DNA from 3 places in the Arthrobacter sp. UYEF21 genome. Region 1 is predicted to be linked to each of the others. Evidence: riboswitches for the same ligand, from Rfam matches in the RefSeq annotation. Region 1 holds a riboswitch; each other region holds the start of a gene.
What was found. Region 1 has a riboswitch for cyclic di-AMP ahead of ABIB27_RS02555 (C40 family peptidase). Riboswitches for the same ligand answer to the same signal wherever they lie in the genome.

Region 1 (5,689 bases):
TACATTGCCGGCAGCGGCCCAATAGCGGGGACCTGGACGTAGCGGTAAAGGATGACAGCGGCCAGGGACGACAAGGCCACTGCCGCGGCAGCAGCGAAAGCGGTACGTGTCTTTTTCAGCAGGATAAACACTGCCGCCAAGATGGCGGCGCCCGCTTGGAGCAGAAACAGCGTGCCCTGGCCGATGCCCCCTGGTGCGGCCTGCTGGTAACCGGGAGCAAGCTGAACATGGATCAGGGCGCTGACCCCCAGGGATGCTGCCACGCAGATCCGGACCACCCGCAGGGGACCATGACCGGCTACGGGGACGTGTACGCGATTCACTTCACGACCAGCGTCCCGCTCATCTGCGGATGGAACCTGCAGATGATCCCGTATGTCCCGGCCTCACGCGGAGCTTCAAAAATGACTGTGCCGCCGGCAGGGACGTCGATGTCAAAGCCGCCTTTCTCCTTGGCCGTCAGTGTATGCGGGGCGCTGTCCGAGTTGGTCACCGTCACCATCGCCCCGGGCTTTACGGACGCCGGAACCTCATAGGCGAAGTCCTTGATCGTAATGATGGCCTGGCCAGCCGCTGCCGAACCACCCACAGATGGAGACGAAGCCGTGGTGGCCGTTGACGGGCCTGTGGACATCCCGCCCTGCGCGCCGCACCCGGTGACGCCGGCCAGAGACAGGACCGCCGCAACGGCCAAAACACGGTTGATCGTTTTCATGACAAACCCCTTCACGAAGGGATGCCCTCCACGCAGCCGGACGGCGCGCCCATCAGGAAACTACCCCTACACAGCATTCGTCACCCCCGCCTCCAGGGACTGCCCATCCGGGCACTGCCTCTTGTTTAAGGCCGCCCTTGTTTGCGTGCCTGCGCGAACCTACGAAAAATGCCAAGGGTTGCCTTATCGGCTCCGGATGTCCGGGGAGTCAGCACCCAAGGTCGTGAAGGAGTATCCCTTTTTAGCAGGGCAGTGACCGCGGCCAAAACACCTGCTGCCGTGCCGGATCCGGGGTGGTTTCCGTGCGCGGGGATAAGGCCCCGGGCGAGGAAATATCGGCCGCGACGTCGTCCAGGAACCCCGTGCCTGAACGGAAGAACCGCGGGCGTTGCCCGGCGATTGCCGTGAGCAGGGCGTCGTTGGACGTGATTTCCTCCTATACCTCCGCGCTGCTGCGCGTTCCGGGGATCCCGTTCGCGGTCTTGCCGGTCACGCTCAGAGATGTATGGCGGGTTCCGTGGTTGGCCAGTTCAAAGAGCGGATTGGCGGCAAGGTCCCGTGCCTGGGACGGGTTGATGCGGATCCATCGTGCCCCGGATCCGAGCATCCACATCCCGATGGCCACTTTCCTGAACATGGTTGCCCCGGCAGCTGCTCTGGGGGCCGCCGAGCATGCCCTGGAAGAGTTCCGGAACCTGATGTTGGTCCGCAAGGTCAAACAGACTGTGGAGCGTCGCCAGGCTGATTCGCCGCTCGCCCAGGCCAGGTTCACCCAGGCCTACGGCCAGGTTGCCACCGCACGGCTGCACTGGGAAGAAGCGGTCCGCGTGGCGGCCGCCTCCTTCGGGGGCCAGCCCGTCGCCTTCACTGATGAGGAGCGCGCGCAGTACCGGCTCTCCCTCGGCCTCAGCGGCCAGGCATCGGCGGAGCAGTCCGCCTCATCCTGACCGGCTCAGGCGGCAGCGTTCACCGCCTGGCGCACCCGCTCCAGCGGATCCAACGTGATGTCAACGTGCTGCTCAACCACGCCTCCCTGACCATGGACCCGATCCTGGAACAGTCCGGCCGCGGCCTGCTGGACCTCGGGTTTATCATTCCCGCCGAGCAGTTCTAGGGCGGACACAGGCAACGCACACAAGAGAACGGAACCCGGCACCTGCCGGGCTCCTTTTCTTTTCGTCGGCCTACTGGAAGTCGGCCAGCCAGGGATCCGGCCCGAAGACTTCATACTTTATGTACTTGGCGGGCACGCTTTTGGCGGTGAGGGCACTCCGTACAGAGTGCAGGAACGGCAGCTGGCCGCAGAGGTAGTGCCGGCCCTCCGCGATGCCCTGGACGCCACCACGGTGACGCATCACCGTCTACCCCGGCGTGGACCATGCCTCCCACAATGACACTGGGGAACGCTATAACGAGACCCAGGCGACGGCTGAGGGGAATGACACGCTGTCCTGGTTCGGGCAGCACGTCTGAGGACGCAACAGCGGCCGACGGCGGCGGGCGGCTGTGTGCCGACCGCCGCCGTCCAACGGCCTGGGGTCACGCTACGCGGACGAAGGAAGCGCCATGGAGCCAGCTGATGGAGTGGACCTCGGTCTTGAAGCCGTCCACGCCGCCACTGACAACCTGGCCGTTGCCGGCAAAGACGCCGACGTGTCCGGCGGTGATCACCAGATCACCAGGGGCTGGCGTCCCAACAACGCTTCCGTACTGGAAGAACTGGCCGGGTGCCAGGTCTCCCACACTCTTGCCGACGGAGCGCAGCGCCTTTTCCACCATGGCGGTGCAGTCCTGATGGACTCCCAGCTGAGAGTACGCGGACGCCAGGATTGCCGAGCCGGCCGAGCCGGATGGGGCCTGGACCGGAGCCGAGGTTGCCGCCGGCTTGATGCCGGTGTTGGCGGGAGCGGCCGGGGCGGCGGCGGTTTTGGCTGCCGGAGCCAGTGCTACTGCCTGCGCCACTGCCGGAGCTGCCTGCCCGGCGGCGGGGATCTGGATCTGGTCACCCGGGTAGATGACCGAAGTCAGGGACAGACCGTTCGCGGCCAGAACGTTGTTGAGGTCCACGCCGTAGGTAGCGGAAATCTGGCCCAGGGTGTCGCCGGAGACGACTGTGTGGGCGTTGGCCGGGGCCGGTGCAGGGGCTGGAGCCACGGCTGCTGCCGGTGCACTCGTTTGACTCTGAACGTTGGCCGTGCCGGAGCTGTCAGGTTCGTGGACGCTGGCCTGGGCCGGAGCGCTGAAGCCGAAAAACAGGCCGGAAGCAGCAGCGACCACAAGGGCCGGCCGTCCGATCGCCAGGGCACGGGACGCGGTGGTGGTGGCTGCACGATGGCGTGCGGCAGTGTACTTCTTGGACATGGTTGATTGCCTCTCCCATGCCTGCGGGGTGAGCTGTCGGGTTCGGGTCGGAGACACCCGGCCGGACGCCGCCGTGCAGGACGGGACGTATCGACTTAACCCCAAGGCTTCAGATGAAGCCGTGGAAACGTGGTTCCCCCGTCCCTGCCAGTTGAATTGCGCTGGGGTCCCGGGTCAGTGGCAGGGCTCGGCATACTGACGGGAATGTCCTGGCTTTGAACCGGGGCACTCAACGACCATAACGTCAGATTTTCCCCAATGTCACATTCCGGTAACGGAATGTACGGCCAAAAGACACCTTTATCTGCAGGCGGATCCATGCCGGAACGTCGACAACATCGCAGGTCAGCGCACATAAACCGTATATGCCCGGTTGGCTCACTAAACGGGCCCCGGATTGCCCAAAATTAGTTGGTTCACGGCCTGCGACTGACATTGGAACGAGCAGGACGTACCCGACGGGAGGGGCAACGGGGATCTCTGCTGGATATCAATGCTTGGCCGGGAGTACGGGCAAGGGTGCGTTGCCCGGTAAGCTCACGAACTATGTCCCCGTTTGTTCAGAATATGCGGCTTCCCGGCCTCGCCGGAGGGAGTGGCTGTGGCCGTCCCCCTAACCTCCGCTGCACAATACGCTGTGGCCGAGGCCTCCCTGCAGGCGGCCAGTTCCCGGGTTGATGCACTGGCCGCCCCGTTGGCCCGGGCACAGGAGAAATCAGGCCGCCACGAGAAGGACGTCGGGCCCTCGCAGCCCAGTCGTACAAGACCGGCGGCACCAACATCGGTTTCTTTGTGGCCCTCGACGCACTACAGACCAACAACATCCACGGGCTAAACGTGGTGCAGATCGTCAGCGCCAAGACGGCGTCCCTGGTCCACAAATCGGCCGAGGCAGACAAGGCCGCCGAAGCGCTCGCCCAGCAGGAGCCTGCCGCCAAAGCCGAGCGCGAACGCCTCGCCGGCGAAGCTAGCACCAAGCTCTCCACGGCCCAGACGGCGCAGCAGGCAATGTCGCAGCAGGTCGCAGAGCAACAGGAGCACAGTACCGAACTCACCGCCCAGCCCGCCTCGCTCAAGGGAACAACAGGGGCAGTGGAAGGTGAATTCCGGCAAGGTCAGGCCCGGCTGGCCGCGAACGGCTGGGCCCAGGACCAATTCCAGTGCCTGGCGCAGCTCTGGACGAAGGAATCCAACTGGCTGACCACGGCCACCAACCCGTACTCAGGGCTTACGGCATCGCGCAGGCGCTGCCGGCCAGCAAGTACGCGAGCGCTGGCAGCGACTGGCTCGCCAGTTACCGAACCCAGGTTAAATGAGGAATGGCTTACATTGCAGACCGTTACGGGTCACTGTGCGCCGCCTGGAACCATTCCGTGATCAAGAACTGGTACTGAACCACGGTGGGTACCGGACCACAACGGTTACGTAACAACAACAGGTGTTCAACCTGACCGGGGGCCGGTGCCAGGCAGAGCCTCCCGCCGGTTTGGCAAATACCGCGGACCGGACGGGCGCTAGGCTTTTCCCATGGCTGATTTCGACCGGTTCCGGATCATGCTCGAGGACGAACGGGACCGAAAACTGGCATTGCTGCCGGCGCTCCGGGCGGATATCTCCTCAGCCAATGCCGCGCGCCAGGACTCCAACGCGGACGACGAACACGATCCTGAGGGCGCCACCATTGCCTTCGAGCTGTCCCAGGCCTCGGCGCTACTGGATCAGAGCAGCGCCGGACTGGCCCAGGTGGAAGCTGCCCTGCAGAGAATCTCCGACGGCACATATGGGGCGTGCGCTGTCTGTGGCCAGCAGATCGCCGAAGGCCGGCTGGAAGCCCGGCCGAGGACTCCGTACTGCATTGAACACGCCGCGGCCGGGCGCCAAGGGCTTTAGGTGACGCCAGTGAATCAAGCAGTCCAGGACGCCGCCGGGTTCATCGATACCACCTTGCAGAATGAAGGCACGTGGTACCGGGCCGAGGAAGTGGAGTCACGCGTTGGCAGGGCGTTGAGTTCGTACGGGGCATCCGTGGGAGCTGTGCGCGGCACCATCCGGGACGCCGGCAGGAAGTTCAAGGACCTTGGCCACGACGACGTGACCGCTTTGGCCTCGCAGCTGTGGGGCCGGCCGGGCCCTGGCCGGCGCCCGGTCTATGAGCGCCGGCTCGCCGCAGTGGTGCTGCTGCAGTCCCGGGTGGCGCTCCTGCGCCACTCCGACCTGACCCGGCTCGAGGGCTTTATCCGGTCCGCGCGCACTGCCGAGCTGGTGGACCCCCTGGTTGCCGACGTGGTGGTCGGCCTCCTGGCCGGGCTGGACGGTACCGAGCGCCAACGCGCCGGCGTGGTGATCGCACGCTGGCACCAGGACCCCGACGAGTGGATCCGCCACGCTGCGGCCATGACCGCAGAAATAACAGACCCGAGGAGACACACATGACGGACACCTACAACCTGGAACGCTTTGTTGCAGCCCAAGACGGCGGCGGGACCTACGGACAGGCACTGTCCGAGCTGCAGCTCGGCAACAAGCCGAGCCATTGGATGTGGTTCATCTTTCCGCAGCTGGCCGGCCTCGGCAGCAGCCCCACGTCCGTCAGGTACGCCATTACCTCCCTGG
Region 2 (5,689 bases), on a different contig from region 1:
GGCTGGTCTGTTGCCGTAGCCGCGGACGGCCCGGAGGCCGTCAAGCTTGCCAAGGAGTTCCGTCCGGACGTGCTGGTACTGGACGTGATGCTGCCAGGGTTCGACGGCGTCGAGGTGCTGGGCAGGATCCGCGCCTTTGCGCCGGAGGTACCTGCGCTCTTCCTGACCGCGAAGGACGCTGTCCACGACCGGATCGCGGGCCTGGCCGCCGGAGGGGACGACTACGTCACCAAGCCCTTCAGCATGGAAGAGGTCCTGCTGCGGCTGCACCGCCTGGTCCAGAGGTCCGGAGTTGCCGCCATGGACACCGCCGAACTGGTGGTGGGTGATCTTGTACTCAACATCGATACGCGGGAAGTCACCAGGGCCGGGGACGAACTCCAGCTCACGGCAACACAGTTCGAGCTTCTCCGCTACCTCATGGAAAACCCCAAACGCGTGATCAGCAAGGCCCAGATCCTGGACCGGGTCTGGAATTATGACTTCGGCGGGCAGGCCAACATTGTGGAGCTTTACATTTCCTACCTGCGCAAAAAGGTGGACGCCGCGCAGCCGCCCATGATCCACACCGTGCGCGGCGCTGGATACGTCATCAAGCCGGCGGAGTAGCAGCTCCATGTCCACTCCGCCACCAACAACCACGGCACCGGCCCGCAGCTGGCTGAAACCGTCCACCTGGCATCTGCGCACCCGCCTGATCCTGCTGGCCATGGCACTGCTGGTGGCCATCTGCGGCGCGGTCGGGCTGTTCAGCTATGCGTCTATGGGCTCTTTTCTGACCAGGCAGCTGGATGACCAGCTGAGCCAGGCTGCGAAACGTTCGAATGATCCTGGCCGCCAGCCCTTGGGTGGCTTCAACGGCAGGCCCGATCCCCTGGACTCCCGTGGGCAGAGTGTGGGGACGCTCAATGCACGCATCCTGAACGGCCAGATCATCAGTGGCGGATACCTGGACTCGGACACCACGCGCCTGGCCCTCGACGCCAAAGACAAGGAAACCCTGCTCGAGCTGACGCACAACGGCAACCCCGTGGACCGCTCCCTGTCCAACGGGGATTACCGGATTCTGGCTGTCCAAACCAGATACGGCGATCTCCTGGTCACCGGACTTCCGCTGGCGGCCAAGGAGGGCACCCTGGCTTCGCTGGTGTGGACTTTCGTGTTCGTTTCCCTGGGCGGACTGTTGCTGATCGGGCTGGCCGGCACGGTTCTGATCCGGCGCACCATGAAGCCCCTCGAGCAGCTCTCTGAAGTAGCCACCCAGGTGGCCAGACTCCCGCTGGACGCTGGCGAGGTGGCACTCGCCGTGCGGATCCCGCCGTCGAACGCCAATCCCGGAACTGAAGTGGGCAGTGTGGGCCACGCCCTGAATCTAATGTTGGACAACGTCGCCAATGCCCTCCAAGCGCGGCAGCGGAGCGAGACCAAGGTGCGGCAGTTCGTAGCCGATGCCTCCCATGAACTGCGCACACCGCTGACCGCCATCCGGGGCTACACAGAGCTGATGCGCATGACCGAGAACTTCACACCGGATGGCAGGAAATCGCTCGCACGGGTGCAGAGCCAGTCCGAACGCATGACCACGCTGGTGGAGGATCTGCTGCTGCTGGCCCGGCTCGACGAGGGGCAGCCCCTGAAACTCAGCGAGGTTGATCTCACCCAGCTCGTCATCGAAACGGTCAGCGATGAAAAGGTGATCGCGCCGGATCACCACTGGCACTTAGAACTTCCGTACGAGCCGCTCTCCGTCAACGGCGACGCGTCCCAGCTGCGCCAGGTACTGGTGAACCTCCTTTCCAACGCACGCAAACACACCACACCAGGGACCACCGTGGTCAGCAGCGTGCGGAAGTCCGCCGATGGCAATGCCGAAATTTCGGTGACGGACGACGGCGGGGGCATCCCGCCGGACTTCGTGGACCACGTTTTCTCGCGGTTTGCCCGCGCAGACGCCGCCCGCAAGGGCACAGCGCCGGAGTCCGGGCCGGGGGCTTCCGAGGGCACCAGTGGACTGGGCTTGTCCATCGTTCAGTCGATTATTGAGGCGCATGGCGGCACCGTGGAGGTGAAGTCGCGCCCCGGACGCACGGAGTTCGTGCTGCGCCTACCCGCCGGGGCCGCTGCGCTGCAAGGCAACGCGCCGTCGCCGTGATTCCTGTTACCAAAATGTGACTTCAGTGCTGAGCTCCTGTACCGTCGATAGAGTGCGGATCCCATTCGGGCCGCATATCCGGATGACGCCAAGCTCTGCCGCTTACCGGATTCCGCTTGACCAGGCAGAGGCGGGGGACCCAGAGTCCCGGGCGTAATGCCCTTGGGGTAAAGCCAGCACTGAATTTCCGTGTGGCCGGATGCCCTCATCCGAACCCGACAGCTAACTCCGCAGGTGTGAGAGGCGATCCATCATGTCTAAATCCAAGGTACAAACACGCCCAGTCGGCGGCGGCACCACGCTTCGCAACAAGTTTCCGTCCCTGGGGAAGCGCGTAGCCGTGCTCACCGCGGCGAGCGCCATGCTCATCGGGTTGGGCGCAGCGGGCCACGCGTCCGAGTCCAACACGATGACAGCAGCCAGCGACACGCAGCAGTTGTCCACTGCGGAAGCCGACTCGAAGCTGAGCATGGAAAAGGCCGAGATGCTGGCGAATCCCGTACCGGCACCTGCAGCGCCCGAGATCAGCGTTGCCCCGCAGGCAGCCGAACCAGCACCTGCGCCGGCTCCCGCACCGGCTCCTGCACCGGAACCCGAGCCAGCCCCCGCTCCCGCTCCGGCACCCGAGCCCGCGCCGGTTGTGGCCGTTAACGATCCCGCCGGAGCCCAGGCTTATGCTGCGGGCCAACTGGCCAGCCGCGGCTGGTCCGCTGACCAGATGCCATGCCTGCAGACGCTGTGGACCAAGGAATCTGACTGGACCACCACCGCCACCAACGCAAGCAGCGGCGCGTACGGCATCGTCCAATCACTGCCCGCCGAGAAGATGGCGAGCGCCGGCGCTGACTACCTCACCAACTACCGCACGCAGATCAACTGGGGCCTGAACTACATCCAGGAGCGCTACCAGTCACCGTGCGGTGCGCTGAACTTCCACCTGTCGCACAACTGGTACTAAGCACGATTCTCCGGAATCCCAACAGCCACAGCAGGCCCTGAATCCCCCGGTTCAGGGCCTGCTGTCCTGCATCCCCGGCTTACTCAGCAGGTTGTCCTCGGGATCCGCGCTTCCCTGGCTTCGGGCGCCGCGGCATACTGGGGCCATGAAATTCACCACCACGGTTCTGGGCAGCGGCAACAAGGCGGGCATTGAAGTTCCCGAGGAGGTCGTCGCGGCGCTCGGTGCAGGCAAGCGTCCGCCGGTGGTGGTGACCATCAACGGCAGGAGTTACCGGAGCAGCATTGCCGTCATGGGCGGGCAGAACCTGGTTGGCGTGAGCGCCGCCAACCGTGAATTCACCGGAGTGGCGTCCGGCGACACCGTCGAGGTGGACGTGGAACTGGACACGCAGCCGCGCATCATTGAGGTCCCTGACGACCTGGCCGCAGCCCTGGCCGCCGAACCGGATGCCCAGGCGTTCTATGCCACGCTGAATTACAGCACCCAGCGGCGGTACGTGGAGCCCATCGCCGATGCCAGGACAGCGGAAACCCGCGCCCGCCGGATCGCGAAGGTTGTAGCCGATCTCAAAGCCGGGAAGAAATGATTTGTTGGCCCTCGCCGTCCGCCTCCAGGGAAGCGTCTACCCAGCCGTAGTCCGGGATATATAGGACTCCGTCAAGCAGTTGACCGGCGTTGGGGCCTATGGCTACCGTCCGAATGCCCGCAGCGCACTCGTTTCCATGTCGAAGAGGGCTGCCCGGCAGGAAAGCGCACGGGCGGCAAAGGGCTGGGTTGTTCATCTCTCCATTTTGCCCTAGGCCTCACGGCCAGGGATGTTACTGCACAGCCCACTTGTTGCCGTCGGGATCCCCGAAAGACACGAAATGGCCCCAGTCCTGAACGTCCACTTCACTCACGGCGACACCCTTGTTTTGGAGGCGGTCATGGGCGGCACGGATGTCGCTGACCACGAGCTGCGGGCTGGGTGCCGTACCTGGCGGCGCGTCTGTGAGTCCCTCGCCGATGCAGATTGCGCACGCGGAGCCGGGGTGTCAGCTGGACAAAGCGGATGGACTCGCTGGGCCGCTCATCGAAGTCCGCATTGAAGCCAACCCTGTCCGTCACCGGCGGGTACTCGCAGTCGGAACCATCGAGCCCGGCACGCGCAGCCGGGGCTGCCGCCCGCACCTACCCTCCTAAACCGCACCGCACCGTGCCGTGCCTTCTGAGGGTCCGCTGCTTTAGCCAGCGATGCCGTACAGCCGGTCCCCTGCGTCGCCGAGTCCCGGCACAATGTAGGACTTCTCGTTGAGCTTCTCGTCGATGGAGGCCAGGACGATGGTCACGTTCGCGTCAGCAAGCTCTTCTTCCAGTTTCGCCAACCCTTCCGGCGCAGCCAGAAGGCAGATGCAGGTCACGTCCGAGGCGCCTCGTTTGAAGAGGAACTTGATGGCTTCGCGCAAGGTGCCGCCGGTGGCCAGCATCGGGTCCAGCACAAAGATCTGCCGGTCCGTGAGGTTCTCCGGGAGACGTTCGGCGTAAGTGATGATGTCCAGGGTTTCCTCGTCGCGGGCCATGCCCAGGAATCCCACTTCAGCTGTGGGGACGAGCTTGGTCATGCCCTCCAGCATGCCCAGGCCCGCGCGGAGGATGGGCACCACCAGGGGTGTGGGCTTGGTGAAGGCGGTTCCCACTGTGGTGCTCACCGGGGTCTCGATGGTCACAGGCTGCGTGCGGACGTCGCGGGTGGCCTCATACGCGAGCAGTGTCACTAACTCTTCCGTCAGCATCCGGAAGACCGGTGACGGTGTGTTCTTGTCCCGCAGGACGGTGAGCTTATGGGCGACCAGCGGGTGGTCCACAACGAGAGTGCGCATGCGTCAAAACTACCATCCGGGCGGGGAGCCCCTGCCAGGAGTCAGCTCGGCTGCTCGTCCCGGATGGCGGGGTGCTCGAACGTTGGCGGCGGCCCTCCGTGCTCCCGTTTCCGCAGCACATGGAACAGCCGATGTGCCAGGATCACTATGCCCACCCAGGCGAACCCCAGGAACCAGCCGGCCATCACGTCCGTCAGCCAGTGGTGACCCAGGAAGACTCGGCTCAGGCCCATGGCGATGATGAACACCAAACCTGCGGCGATCGCCGTGAGGCGGGCCCAAGTTATCTCGAATTGCAGGCACATGATGTACACAATTACGCCGATCACCACAGTGGTGTTCAACGTGTGACCGCTGGGAAAAGAGGGCGACGTCTCGTAAGGCGGGACCGCGTCGGCATGGTCGGGACGGGTGCGGCCAACCAAACGCTTGCCCACTGTGGTGGCCAGGGTGGACACGGCCGCCGCGCCGCCCACCAGGATGATGGGCCGCCAGGTCCTGCTCAGCACGGTGAGCCAGGCGGTCAGGATGCTTGCCAGGATGGGCATGCCGATTCCGCCGCCAATATTAGTAAAGGCTGTGACGCCCGCGTCCAGTGCGGGGGCCCGCAGGCTCTCGGAAAGCTCCAAAGCGGGCTGGTCCAGGGACGTCAGCCCTGCGTCGTCCACCACGCTGTCATAGACCTCGGCACCCAGCAGCGCCATGATCACCACCAGC
Region 3 (5,689 bases), on a different contig from region 1:
CCCGGCCGCGCTGCTTCCTGGGAAGCTTTGCGACTTAACCCCAAGGCCTTCAAAATCGAAGACCAAAATTGGTTCCCCCGCCCCTGCCAGACGATGTAATGCGAACGGACCTTGAGCGGTGGCAGAGCTAGGCAATCCACTCAAGAACGTCAACTTCGGAAAAGTTGACGCGCTTTAGACGGTACAGGAGTTCAAGGACAATGTCACATTCAGGTCACGGCTTGTCACTGTGATCTGAGAGTTGACCATCATTTAATGCTCAGAGCCAGCCTGTGGGGTCAACAACTTCGCCGTTGACCTGTACCTCGAAGTGGAGGTGGCAGCCGGTGGAGGCGCCCGTGGTGCCACTGAGGGCAACAACCTCGCCGCGGGTCACTTTCTGTCCTACCTTGACGGTAGCGGAGGACAGGTGGTTGTACGTGGTTTCCAGGCCATTGCCATGGTCCACCACAACCCGGTTACCGCCGCCGTACTGGTGCCAGCCGACGAACGTCACGGTGCCGCTGGCAGCAGCCAACACGGAAGTGCCGCACTGGGCCACATAGTCCTGGCCGCGGTGGAAGTCACCGGAACCGCCGGTAATGGGGCTGATCCGGAATCCGAACGGAGAGGCGGTGATCAGCTGGGCAAGCGGTGCGCCCAGGCTGCCGGCGGAGGACGCGGGGGTAATGGATCCAGCCGATTGTGCGCTCAACAGCTGCTTCAGCTTGCCGTCGGGATCGCCCTGCGTAACAACGGCGGAGCGACTGAAATCGATCTTGGCGGCTGCTTCCGCGGAAACCTCGGGCTGCGGGAGCCCGGACACCGCAGCGACGGACTGGCCAGGCTGCTGATCTGCCATCGACGGGCCCGCTACCGGAACCGTCACGGTAAGGACCAGGCCAGTGGCCGCAAGCGCAATGCCGGCCTTCTGGCCGATGCCGCTGGCGGCGGCGAAATCGGTGATCTGCCGGAATGCCCCCCGGCGGTTACGGCGCGCTTCGCGCTGCGGATCGCGGGGCCTCTCCGCAGAGAAACCCTCGGCCGCCCGCGGCGCCGGAGCGGGGCCTGCCGCACGCCGGCGGCCCCTGGAGTATTGCGTGGTCAAGAATGTTCCTCTCTGGATAGCCTGCGAAGTTAGCTGTCGGATTCGGGTCAGAGAGTGCAAAGACCCGGTCCGCCGTAACAAGCACTTGGCGCAGAGATATCCGGTGAGGATCCTTCGCTGGAAGAGGCTTGCTGCTGACGGACTTCACCCCAAGGCGTCTTGCGACTGCCGGTTGTGGTTCCCCCGCCTCTGCCAGTTGGTGACTCGTGCACCTGATCCGCTGGCAGAGCTCGGCTCCGGATCAGGTAACGTTTTTGTATCGACGCTTGGGTTAACTATATGCGATCAAGATACCCAGTAACAATTCCGTTATCTTTTGCGGAATGGCCACTGATGCGCTACTGGACATCCCGAATCAAGCCTTTACCCGCTCTTTTCGCAGGCCAGCAACGGCGCCTCTCCCGGCGGTCAGCCTCGCCGCAACTTCACCCCGGCGGCAACCCGGCGCTGACTCAGGCTCCTCAGCGGATCGCAACGAAAACGTGGGCTGCCACTTCGGGAGGCAACTCGAGAGCACCCTCAATCCCGGGAACCCGGACGGAGATGTACTCCCCTACACGCTCCAGTAAGACCGAGGCGCCAGGCCGGATCCCACCTTCATCCAGCTGTACCAGCAACTCCGGCTCCACCTGGATAGGTTCAGCCAGCCGGCTGACCGTCACGTTCGACGTCGGGCCGTATGCGAGCATGGCCGCAACGAGATTAATAACACCGTCTTCAGGGACCGAGGGCTTTCCACCCAACGCGGCCAGCCCGGGGATGGGATTGCCGTAGGGCGATTCGGTGGGGTGGTCCAGCAGTTCGTAGATGCGCCGCTCAACCCGCTCGCTCATCACGTGCTCCCAGCGGCAGGCTTCCTCATGGACGTAGGCCCAGTCCAGGCCAATAACGTCAGCCAGGAGGCGTTCAGCGAGCCGGTGTTTGCGCATGACCTCCGTGGCGCGCTTGCGCCCGGTCCCGGTGAGTTCCAGGTGACGGTCCCCGGAGACCACTACCAGGCCGTCGCGCTCCATCCGGCCGATGGTTTGGGACACCGTGGGTCCGGAGTGCCGCAGCCGCTCGGCGATGCGGGCGCGAAGTGCAACGATGTTCTCTTCTTCAAGCTCCAAAATGGTTCGAAGATACATCTCCGTGGTATCGATCAGATCCGTCATCCAGCTCAGCTCCTCGAGCGCAGTACCTAGCGTTGTCCCACCGTATCGTGTCCCAGTCGAGGCGAGGTCCGGTGAAAAGCTTAGCCTATTTTGAGTTTGTCCGGATAATCGCCGGGCGGCCCCCGATCGTCTCGTTGACTGAACTATGACGCTGCCGGTTCCCGCCCGATCTACTGTTTCAGGCAGAATAAAAGCGGCCCTCGTTACAGTCGCTGCTGACTGCCGGCCACCCCACTGTCCCGGACGCCAACCCCGTCCCCGCCGAATTTGGAGCCCTTGTGAGCGAAACCAGCATCACTATTCCTGCCGATCTGCTGCCCAAGGACGGACGCTTCGGCGCGGGACCCTCCAAGGTCAGGCCGGAGCAGCTTGAGGCGCTCTCTGCAGCCTCACGGACCATCCTTGGCACCTCGCACCGCCAGGCGCCCGTCAAAGACCTCGTGGGTTCCGTCCGCGAGGGCCTCAGCCAGTTCTTCCGCGCTCCCGAGGGCTATGAGGTTGTCCTGGGCGTCGGCGGCTCCACTGCTTTCTGGGATGTGGCAGCCTTTGGCCTGGTGGAGAAGAAGGCCCAGCACCTGTCGTTCGGCGAGTTCGGTTCCAAGTTCGCCTCGGCCACCAACAAGGCCCCGTTCCTGGACGGGTCCTCCATTATCAAGTCCGAGCCCGGCACCCGCCCGGTGTCACAGGCCGAGGGTGGCGTTGACGTTTACGCTTGGCCACAGAACGAAACGTCCACCGGCGTGGCAGCTCCCGTCAAGCGCGTTGCAGGCGCCGACGCCGGCGCCCTGATGCTGGTGGACGCCACCTCCGCGGCTGGCGGCCTGGATGTGGATGTTGCCGAATCGGACGTCTACTACTTCGCCCCGCAGAAGAACTTCGCGTCCGACGGCGGCCTGTGGCTTGGGCTGTTCTCCCCCGCCGCGCTGGAACGCGCCGCGCGGATCAAGGCCAGCGACCGCTGGATCCCGGACTTCCTGGACCTGCAGACGGCCATCGATAACTCCAAGCTGAACCAGACCTACAACACGCCCTCCCTCTCGACGCTGGTGACGCTGGACGCGCAGGTGCAGTGGTTGAACGCCAACGGCGGACTGGACTTCGCCAGCACGCGGACAGCCGACTCTGCGGGCCGGATCTACGCCTGGGCCGAAGCGTCCGAATACGCCGCCCCGTTTGTAGCCAAGGCCGAGGACCGTTCCAACGTCATCGCCACCATCGACTTCGATGACTCCATCGATGCCGCGGCGATCGCCAAGGTGCTGCGCGCCAACGGCGTGGTGGACACCGAACCGTACCGCAAGCTGGGCCGCAACCAACTCCGGATCGCCACCTTTGTTGCCATTGAGCCCGATGACGTCTCCGCCCTGCTGGCGAGCATCGACTACGTGGTGGGCGAACTGCGCAAGTAACGTCCACGCGCCCCGCCTGCTGCAGTACTGCGGGGCGTCAGGATCCTACGGCGTCGCCCGGGTCTTCTTCCGGGGCGGCGCCGTTTGCGTTGTCCCCCAACTGGGACACGACACGGAAGTAGCGCAGGCCGCGGGCCCGCCGGTTGAAGGCCAGCCGAAGCCGCTGGGCGCGGATGATCCACACCATGCCAATCAGGGCGGCGGTGAGCCCGGAGGCGGCGGCTACGGCCAGTGACCATCGGGCCCCGGCGACGTTGGCCACCCACCCCACCAGCGGCGCCCCTATTGGTGTTCCGCCCATAAAGATGGCCATGTACAACGCCATGACGCGGCCCCGCATAACGGGATCGGTAGTGGTCTGGACGTAGCCGTTGGCGCTGGTCATCATGGTGATGGCGAACAGCCCCACCGGCACCAGCGCTACGCCGAACCAGAAGTAGTCCGGGGCCAGCGCCGCGAGGCCGGAGGTCACCCCAAAGGCGGCGGCGGCGCCGAAGATCATCCGCAGCCTCGGCTTGCCCCGGCCGGCGGACAAGAGTGCACCCGCCACTGACCCGATGGCCATGATCGAGTTCATCAGCCCGAAGGCGCTCGCATCCAACCCGAATTCCGTGCCCACCATGGCGGCGATGAACAGGACGAAGTTCAGCCCTAGGGTGCCCACGATAAAGACCGCCACCAGGACCACCACGATGTCCGGCCGGAACTGCACGTAGCGCAGGCCCTCGCGGATACGGCCCTTTCCGGGAGCCGCCCGGGGAAGCTGCCGTAAGGACGCCGTCGGGATCTTCCACAGGCTCAGGAGCATGGCCAGGAACGTGGCGGTATTGATCAGGAACACCCACCCGGGCCCCACCGCCACCGTCAGGATCCCGGCCACCGCGGGCCCGATCATGCGGGCCACGTTGAACGAGGCGCTGTTCAGGGCGACGGCGTTGGGAAGGTAGTCGTCCCGGACAAGCTCCGATACGAAGGTCTGGCGGACTGGCGCGTCGAGTGCGGACACCATGCCCAGCAAGAGCGCAAAGCCATAAACATGCCACAGCTGCCCGGCACCGAGGACCACCAGGACACCCAGCCCGGTGCTTAGGAGGGCCATCACGGACTGCGTCACGATCAGCAGCTGCCGGCGGCTGTACCGGTCCGCCACGAGGCCAGCTACAGGGGCCAGGAAAAGCTGGGGCCCCAGCTGGAGTGCCATGGTGATGCCCATGGCGCCGGCGTCGTGATCAGTGAGGTGGTCGAAGACCAGCCAGTCCTGGGCAGTACGCTGCATCCAGGTTCCGATGTTGGAGACCAGAGCGCCGATAAACCAGATCCGGTAGTTGAGGATGTGCAGGGATTTGAAGGTGGACATCATGGCCGGCCCTCGTGGTGATCAACCCTGCGTATTACCAACTTCCTAGTCAGCCTCGCGTGCTGGTTCGTCTTCCTGGGGAACGGGTTCCCCAGGCACTTCGTCCTGGTCTCCGGGCCCGGACGTGTCAGCCTCGGCAGTGGGAGGCTGTTCATCCTCCGCTTCCTGGGCGTCTTCGGGGCGGACGCGTTCGGCCCACGGCACCCAGTCCGGCGACAGGATGGAGTCTTCCGACGGCAGGAGGCCCAGCTCGCTGACGGTAACCACTTTCGAACGGGAGTTCCGGGTCACTACTGCGTACCACTGCCAGCTCTGGTAGCCGGGCAGCCTGGATTCGAAAAGGTGGGTGACCAGGCGGTCGCCTTCGCTCTTGGCCGCGATATGTGCACCGATGTCCGCCGGCGCCGTGATGCCTTCGACGGCGGCGCGTGCCACGTCAACGGCCGCCGCGAGGAAGGCATCCGGCTTGCCGATCCGCCACACGGTCACGCCGGCGCGGCGCTTGGCCTCAGGCTCGGCCCCTGCCTGCCCTACTGCAGGTATCTGCTCGCCCGAGGGCGGCTGCTCCCCTGCCGCGGTGTCCTGCTGTTCAGCTTCCGGGTTCATGGACAAGGCCTAAACGTCCAGCTCGTCGGCAACCTTACGCAGGGCCGCCGCGATGGCCTTGCCCTTGTTGCCTTCC

Region 2: linked by a shared signal. The riboswitch ahead of ABIB27_RS14640 (aggregation-promoting factor C-terminal-like domain-containing protein) and the one ahead of ABIB27_RS02555 (C40 family peptidase) in region 1 are both predicted to bind cyclic di-AMP.
Region 3: linked by a shared signal. The riboswitch ahead of ABIB27_RS13380 (M23 family metallopeptidase) and the one ahead of ABIB27_RS02555 (C40 family peptidase) in region 1 are both predicted to bind cyclic di-AMP.

What each region holds. Positions count from the first base shown of each region.
Region 1 covers NZ_JBEPNF010000001.1:528,573-534,261, forward strand. Annotated here, with positions in the region: gene ABIB27_RS02525 (hypothetical protein) at 1-323, opposite strand, end outside; gene ABIB27_RS02530 (cupredoxin domain-containing protein) at 320-715, opposite strand; gene ABIB27_RS02535 (polysaccharide deacetylase family protein) at 1,152-1,340, opposite strand; gene ABIB27_RS02540 (hypothetical protein) at 1,333-1,662, shown strand; gene ABIB27_RS02545 (hypothetical protein) at 1,900-2,070, opposite strand; gene ABIB27_RS02550 (hypothetical protein) at 2,087-2,188, shown strand; gene ABIB27_RS02555 (C40 family peptidase) at 2,255-3,076, opposite strand; cyclic di-AMP (ydaO/yuaA leader) riboswitch at 3,080-3,249, opposite strand; gene ABIB27_RS02560 (hypothetical protein) at 3,869-4,453, shown strand; gene ABIB27_RS02565 (TraR/DksA family transcriptional regulator) at 4,604-4,966, shown strand; gene ABIB27_RS02570 (DNA alkylation repair protein) at 4,967-5,509, shown strand; gene ABIB27_RS02575 (DUF1810 family protein) at 5,506-5,689, shown strand, end outside.
Region 2 covers NZ_JBEPNF010000014.1:65,239-70,927, forward strand. Annotated here, with positions in the region: gene ABIB27_RS14630 (response regulator transcription factor) at 1-609, shown strand, start outside; gene ABIB27_RS14635 (sensor histidine kinase) at 617-2,152, shown strand; cyclic di-AMP (ydaO/yuaA leader) riboswitch at 2,246-2,400, shown strand; gene ABIB27_RS14640 (aggregation-promoting factor C-terminal-like domain-containing protein) at 2,406-3,110, shown strand; gene ABIB27_RS14645 (YdeI/OmpD-associated family protein) at 3,256-3,699, shown strand; partial or broken gene ABIB27_RS14650 (VOC family protein) at 3,910-4,220, opposite strand; gene upp (uracil phosphoribosyltransferase) at 4,337-4,972, opposite strand; gene ABIB27_RS14660 (phosphatase PAP2 family protein) at 5,014-5,689, opposite strand, start outside.
Region 3 covers NZ_JBEPNF010000012.1:101,189-106,877, forward strand. Annotated here, with positions in the region: cyclic di-AMP (ydaO/yuaA leader) riboswitch at 1-120, opposite strand, end outside; gene ABIB27_RS13380 (M23 family metallopeptidase) at 260-1,087, opposite strand; cyclic di-AMP (ydaO/yuaA leader) riboswitch at 1,091-1,308, opposite strand; gene ABIB27_RS13385 (iron-dependent transcriptional repressor DtxR) at 1,549-2,241, opposite strand; gene serC (phosphoserine transaminase) at 2,520-3,650, shown strand; gene ABIB27_RS13395 (MFS transporter) at 3,688-5,007, opposite strand; gene ABIB27_RS13400 (DUF3027 domain-containing protein) at 5,053-5,613, opposite strand; gene ABIB27_RS13405 (cold-shock protein) at 5,623-5,689, opposite strand, start outside.